DNA from 3 places in the Cribrihabitans pelagius genome. Region 2 is predicted to be linked to each of the others. Evidence: riboswitches for the same ligand, from Rfam matches in the RefSeq annotation. Region 2 holds a riboswitch; each other region holds the start of a gene.
The links. Region 2 has a riboswitch for cobalamin ahead of ACOHX0_RS05405 (DUF1636 family protein). Riboswitches for the same ligand answer to the same signal wherever they lie in the genome.

Region 1: linked by a shared signal. The riboswitch ahead of ACOHX0_RS00875 (aromatic ring-hydroxylating oxygenase subunit alpha) and the one ahead of ACOHX0_RS05405 (DUF1636 family protein) in region 2 are both predicted to bind cobalamin.
Region 3: linked by a shared signal. The riboswitch ahead of ACOHX0_RS10165 (hypothetical protein) and the one ahead of ACOHX0_RS05405 (DUF1636 family protein) in region 2 are both predicted to bind cobalamin.

The regions. Positions count from the first base shown of each region.
Region 1 is NZ_JBMERR010000001.1:190,164-192,419, forward strand. Features, by position in the region: gene ACOHX0_RS00870 (dihydrofolate reductase family protein) at 18-554, opposite strand; cobalamin riboswitch at 827-1,024, shown strand; gene ACOHX0_RS00875 (aromatic ring-hydroxylating oxygenase subunit alpha) at 1,132-2,256, shown strand, end outside.
Region 2 is NZ_JBMERR010000004.1:150,108-152,363, reverse strand. Features, by position in the region: gene cobW (cobalamin biosynthesis protein CobW) at 1-507, opposite strand, end outside; gene ACOHX0_RS05405 (DUF1636 family protein) at 510-938, opposite strand; cobalamin riboswitch at 1,036-1,267, opposite strand; gene cobO (cob(I)yrinic acid a,c-diamide adenosyltransferase) at 1,320-1,955, shown strand.
Region 3 is NZ_JBMERR010000009.1:106,418-108,673, forward strand. Features, by position in the region: gene ACOHX0_RS10160 (protein-tyrosine phosphatase family protein) at 31-561, shown strand; gene ACOHX0_RS10165 (hypothetical protein) at 596-1,003, opposite strand; cobalamin riboswitch at 1,109-1,339, opposite strand; gene ACOHX0_RS10170 (TetR/AcrR family transcriptional regulator) at 1,358-2,029, opposite strand; gene ACOHX0_RS10175 (alpha/beta hydrolase family protein) at 2,105-2,256, shown strand, end outside.

The DNA.
Region 1 (2,256 bases), on a different contig from region 2:
ACGGGGCGGCGTCCCGGTCAGACGATCCGGTAGGTGTTCTGAACCATTCCGGTGCCAAGCCTGCGCGAAGCCTTCAGCTCCAGCCCGATGTCGCTGCCGAGAGGCCCGAACAAGGAAATGCCGCTGCCAATCAGCACCGGTACGGTGGTGATGGTCAGATCGGCGATCAGACCTTGGCGCAGGAAAGACTGCACCAGCCTTCCGCCGTCGATATAGGCGCGTCTCCAGCCCTCCTGCTGCAGCTCTTGCATGAGGCCGGCGGGAGACGCGCGGCTCAGCTGGACCTTGCCCTGCAAATGCCCGGGAATGTCCCCGCTGGTCAGGCTGCTGCTCAGGACGATAACCGGCTTTGAATAGGGCCACTGGCCAAACCCGAGCACTTTGCGGAAAGACCCCGTCCCCATGACAAGGCCGTCGACGCTGTCCATGAAGGCGGCAAAGCCGCTCTCCTCCTCGCTGATGCCTGGCTGCCGGGTCAGCCAATCGAGCGAATGGTCCTGTCGGGCCACGTAGCCGTCCAGGCTGGTGGCAATGAAAACATGGCCGGTCGTCATCTGATACTCCCTCAACCGCTGCCGCCTCGTGCCGCCAAGCATACCCGGAAAACGTGTCTGTGCGCAGGGGGGCAGCCCGCCTTCGGCCCGGGCAGCGATTCGGAGGGCTCCGCGCTGGAAAGCTGCTGGTCCTCAGGGCTTTGCCGCAAACAGAGGGCAGATTGCCGGTTTGATATCCCGCCGCCTGAACCGGCTCCGGGACGCGGAACCCGCATGTCTCTTTCCGGTTTCCGCGGGTCGGATTTGTCGCCGTAAAGGCCGCGGAAAAAGGGCAATTTCCGCCGCAGCAAGGTGCCGTCCTTCGGGGCGGAGAATTGGGAAGCTGGTGAAACTCCGGCACTGCCCCCGCAACGGTGAACCCGGGCAAGGCATGGCAGATCGCCACTGAAGCGCGCGCTTCGGGAAGGTGCCATGCCCGCCGCAAGCGGCGCCGGGCAAGTCCGGAAACCAGCCTTGCCAGAAAACGTCAACCGCGGGCGGCGGCGGGGCGGTTGCGGGCGCGTGCCCGCGGCCTCTCCCGGCTCATGCCCGCACCCAGCCAACAGGGCCGCGGGGATGCGGCCAAGGAGACAAACAGATGCTTCAGGACAGTGAAATCCTGGCCAAGCTGATGGCGCGGCAGCAGAATTATTCCCTCGAACAGGCGTTCTACACCGATCCCGGCGTCTATGATCTGGACCTGCGCCAGATCTTCTACCGCGAGTGGCTGTTTGCCATCCCCGCCTGCGAGATCCCGAAAGGCGGCAATTACGTCACCCACCAGGTCGGCGCTTACAACATCATCATCGTGCGCGGCAGCGACGGCGAGGTGCGCGCCTTCCACAATGCCTGCCGCCATCGCGGCTCGGTCGTGTGCAAGGCCAAGAAGGGCAGTTCGCCCAAACTTGTCTGCCCCTATCACCAATGGACCTACGAGCTTGACGGCAAGCTGTTGTGGGCGCGCGACATGGGCCCGGATTTCGACGCCTCCAAACACGGGCTGAAGCCGGTGCATTGCCGGGATCTGGCCGGGCTGATCTACGTCTGCCTTGCTGACGAGGCCCCCGACTTCGATGCCTTTGCCGATCTTGCCCGCCCCTATCTGGAGCCGCATGACCTGAGCAATGCCAAAATCGCCCATGAAAGCACCATCGTCGAGAACGGCAACTGGAAGCTGGTCTGGGAGAACAACCGCGAGTGCTATCACTGCGGCGGCAACCACCCCGCGCTCTGCCGCAGTTTCCCCGAGGATCCTTCGGTCACCGGCATCGAAGGCGGCGACACCCCGCCGCATCTGCAAAGGCACTTCGACCGGATCGAGGCAGCAGGCTGCCCCGCGCAGTTCCGCATCGACGCGCGCGGCCAGTACCGGCTTGCCCGGATGCCGCTGAACGAAGGCGCCGAGAGCTACACGATGGACGGCAAACCCGCGGCTGCCAAGCCGCTGGGCCGGGTGCCCTTCGCCGATGCCGGCACGCTTTTGAAGTTCCACTACCCGACCACCTGGAACCACTTCCTGCCGGATCACTCGCTGGTGTTCCGGGTCACTCCGATCAGCGCCACCGAAACCGAAGTCACCACCAAATGGCTTGTCCACAAGGACGCCGCGGAGGGCCAGGATTATGACCTGAAGCGCCTGACCGAGGTCTGGACCGCCACCAACGACGAGGACCGCATCGTGGTCGAGGACAACCAGCGCGGCATCAACTCGCCCGCCTACGAA
Region 2 (2,256 bases):
CTCGGAAAGCGGGGTTTCGTGGTCGATGCTGTCATCCGCCTCGCGCTGGGCCTGCACCGCGTCCAGATCGGGGGCGAATTGGCCCTTGGCGACCGCCTCGGCATCGGCCAGCGCGATCACCCCGTCGACGGTGATGCGGGAGCGGATCGCGGGCCAGTCGAAGGCTTTCAGCAGCGGCTTGGGCAGCGCCAGGCCCGAAGTTTCGATCACGATGTGATCGGGCGCTTCGGGCAGCGCCATCAGCTGTTCGATGGTGGGGATGAAATCATCGGCCACGGTGCAGCAGATGCAGCCGTTGGCGAGCTCCATGATGTTTTCCGCCGGGCAGTTTTCATCGGCGCAGGATTTCAGGATGTCGCCGTCGACACCGGCGGTGCCGAACTCGTTCACCACCACGGCCAGGCGCTTGCCCTGCGGGTTCTGCATCAGGTGGCGGATCAGGGTGGTTTTCCCCGCGCCCAGAAAGCCGGTGATGACGGTGACGGGGATCTTGTTGAGATCGCTCATGGTTACTCCTCGGACGGGAAGGCGGCCGGCGGGATGCGGGCAACGGATTGTTTGCGGAAGGCGGCGGGGCGTTCGCGCCAGGGCACGAGCCCGTCGGCGGTGGCGGCATAGGCGGCAGCGCCGTCGAGGATCTCGCCCACGTGCTGGTCGGGGTCCATGTCGCCGTAGATGTAGCTCCAGCGGTCTTCGCCGCCGGTCAGCGCCACCGAACAGCCGCGCTTGCAGGCCGAAAGGCAGCTGACGCCGCGCAAGGTGACGCCCTCGGGCATGCCTGCTTCCTTCAGTGCTGCCAGCAGGATGCTGCCGGGGCGCGGCGCCTCGGGGTCGGTGCCTTCGCGGCGGCAGGTGAGGCAGACAGTCAGCGTCACGGGTCCTTGCGGTCCCTGTGGTTCCTGGGGGCTGGCGGGGCTTGCCGCCTGGTCTTCAGCCATCTCATGCGTCTCCTGTCGCGGCAGGCAGGCGGGGACGGCCAGAAAGGGGCGTGTGCGTGCAGGCCCCTCAACCGGTCGCGGCGCACCCCGTCCGCCCGTTGAAATCACTCTGCTGGCAGGTCTCCCGGCTTGCGGATCCCAGAGCCATCTGGCCCTGACGGTCATCCTGCCTTCCCGGCGCGCCCGATAGCGCAGCCAGTGGCATGGCAACCTCTCCGGTCACGGTCGCGGGGGCGGCTGTGCTTGAGCCCTCTCCCAAGCTACAGGAGGCGGGCCTTCACATTCCCTCTTCGCCTGCGTTTGCAGGAACCAGCAAAACCCCCTTGCGCTATCGCGGGCTTCTTTGTCAAGACATGGGTCAAACAGCAGGAGAGCCCGCCCGTGAGTGAAAAGTCTGAAACCGGCATCTCGGAAGAGGAAGCCGCCCGCCACGCATCGAAGATGGCCAAGAAAAAGGCCGCCCGCGACCGGATGATGAAGACGAAGGAAGGCGAGAAGGGGCTGATCATCGTCCATACCGGGCCGGGCAAGGGCAAGTCCTCGTCCGGATTCGGGATGATCATGCGCTGCATTGCCCACAAGATGCCCTGCGCCGTGGTGCAGTTCATCAAGGGCGCCTGGGCCACCGGCGAGCGCACGCTAATCGAGGAGAACTTCGGCGATCTCTGCCAGTTCTACGCGATGGGCGAGGGGTTCACCTGGGAGACCCAGGACAAGGCCCGCGATATCGCCGCGGCGCAGAAGGGCTGGGAGAAGGCCAAGGAGATGATCCTGGACGAGAAGAACACGATGGTGCTGCTCGACGAGATCAACATCGCGCTGCGCTATGAGTACCTGGATCCCGCGGAGGTGCTGGAGTTCCTGGTGGAGCGTAAACCGCCGATGACCCATGTGGTTCTGACCGGGCGCAACGCCAAGGAGGAGCTGATCGAGATCGCAGATCTGGTGACCGAGATGGGCCAGGTGAAGCACCCGTTCCGCGCAGGCGTGAAAGCGCAGAAAGGCGTGGAGTTCTGAAGCGTCTGCCGCGGCGGAAGGCGAGGGTCTGCTGCGCAAATCGCGGGCTTGAGGCTTTGCGCTTTGCTTTGCAAATCGCGGGGGGCGGGGGCGGCCCAACGCTTCTGGAGGTGCCGTGAGGCGCCTGCCGGAAGGGGCGGGAGCCCTCCCCGTTCCTGCGGAGCTTTGGGTCAAAAATGCTGCCTTGTTGTTTCGCGCGCGAAACATCGGGTCAGGCGGGCTGATACTTTTTGCGGGCGTTGCCGGGCGCGCGGGCGCGGATATCTGGCGTGAGCGCAACGGGGGCGGGTGATGTTCCGGT
Region 3 (2,256 bases), on a different contig from region 2:
GGCCAGCAGGAGCCAGTACAGCGGGAGCCAATGAAGGAGGCCGGTGCGGAGGGGCTGGCGATTCACGCGCTGCCAGTCGCGCGCGGCATCCTGGCGCTGTGCCCGCTGCCCGGGGCAGGCGGCGATTACCGCGGCGACCTGGCCGATATCGGCGGGTGGCAGCCGGGATTGGTGATTTCGCTCACCACTGACGCAGAAAATGCAAGCGTCGGCGGCCAGCTGCTGGGCGCCGACATCCAGAGCCTCGCTTGCCGCTGGGTGCATCTGCCGGTGCCGGATTTCCAGGCTCCGCCGCCCGCGGTGGCGGCGAAATGGCCCGCCGCCAGCGCCGCCGCGCGCCATGCGCTCAGGGGCGGCGGCCGGGTGCTGGTGCATTGCCGCGGCGGCTGCGGCCGCTCGGGCATGGCGGTGCTGCGGCTGCTGGTGGAATGCGGCGAGCCCCCGGCCAAGGCGCTGGCCCGCCTGCGCGCGGTGCGCCCCTGCGCGGTGGAAACCCAGGCGCAGATGGACTGGGCCTGCGCGCCCTATTGGGCAGGAGAGCAGGCGCCCGGCCAGGGCTGAGCCGGGCCGGGGCTGCAAAACGCGGCCGTGCCGCTCAGAGCGCCATCATCCGCTCGGCGTCCCGCGCCTCTGCGGGCTTGGGCAGCGCCTCGACCAGCGCGCAAGGACGGCAGCTGCCGCCCTGTGCCGCGGTGAAGGCGCTGCCGCCGCGCCGGAACATCGCATCGGCATAGCGGTCGAGCTCTGCGGGATCGGCGTCCTCATCGGCGCCGCAGAACACCCTAATGCCTTCGTGGCTGGCCGCAAAGCGCGCCGGGCAACCCTTGGCGCAGCCTTCCAGCGCGGTGCTGCCGGAAATCGAAAAATCCGCCTGTGTCAGCGGCTTGGCCCTTGTCATCGCCTCGGCCAGCTTGGCCACCATCTGCTCCGCCGCCGGGCAGGGCCTGCCCAGGTGCAGGCAGGTTGTTGCGGCGTAGAAATGTGTCTTGTCCGTCCAGATCATCAGCGCCCTCCGCGCTTGGCGGGGCAGCTGCCGGGACCGGTTCCAAATGATCTGCGCCCGTGAGCACCGCGGCCATCCGGACCCGCCCGGACACCCCGCCGGTTTCGAGTTTCACGTGTGACGGCAGGTCTCCTGACTCGCGGGTCAAAGCGTCCCCGATCCTTCCCGGCGCGGCAGGGCCGCGGGCCAGTGGTGATCTTCGGGGTTGCTCGCCGCTCACAGTTGCGGGGGCAGTCGCGGCATTGGCCAGGCTGCAAAGCCGGGCCGCACCGTGTTCCCTTTTCACCCCGGGCAGCAGAACGCGTGCCGCGGGAAACCGTCACCCCAAGCGGTAGCGGCTCTCCCGCCGCCGCGTCAATCGGTTTTCTGCGGCTGCGGGGCCTGCGGCGCCGTTTGCGGCAGCGCCAGCTGCGCGGGCAGGGCGCGGATCACGTCCGACGAGCGGCGCACCCGTGCCAGCTGCCAGCCGCCCTGCAGCAGGATATAGAAGTTCTCCGCCGCCGCGCGCGCCTCAGACTCACTCATTCCCAGACGGCGGGCGTGGGCGGCGGTCTCGCCGATCCAGCCCTCGAACAGCTCCGCCGCGTGCTGGTGCAGCTGCGCGTTGTCCGGCCCCTCGAACAGCGTGGCCGAGACCGGGCAGCCCGCCCATTTGCCGGAGGTATCGAAAAGCTTCGCAAGCTTGTGGCAGACCGTCACCGCGCCCTCACGGAAGCTGGCGGCAGGCTCGAAGGAGACCGCGATCAGCCGCAGGATCTGGTCCGAGGCCCAAGTTGCCGCCGCCATCGCGAGGTCGGATTTGCCGTTCGGGAAGTGGTGGTAGAGCGAGCCCTTGGGCGCCTCCGCCGCGGCCAGCACCTCGGAGAGGCCGACGCCGCTGTAGCCTTTGTCGCGGAACAGCACCGCAGCGGCCAGGATCAGGCGCTCCCGCGTGGGCCGCGGCGGAGCACCGCCGGCCGGATCGCTGGCGGCCTGAGCGGGGGTGGCGGAAGAAACTGCGGGGGAAGGTGTCGTCGCGTCACGCATGGCGCAAGCTTGACAGGTCTAGACCGGATGGTCCAGTGGTGGAATTAGACCAGTTGGTCTAGGAGAGGTCTTGCCATGCTGGACGACACATCAGCCAAATCCGCCGCGGTCCGGGAAGAGCCCGTGCGGTTCGCGTCGGGCAATGCGAGGCTGGCCGGAAGGCTGTTCCGTCCCGAGGGGCCTGCGCGGGCGGCGGTGGTGCTCAATGGCGCGACCGGTGTGCCGCA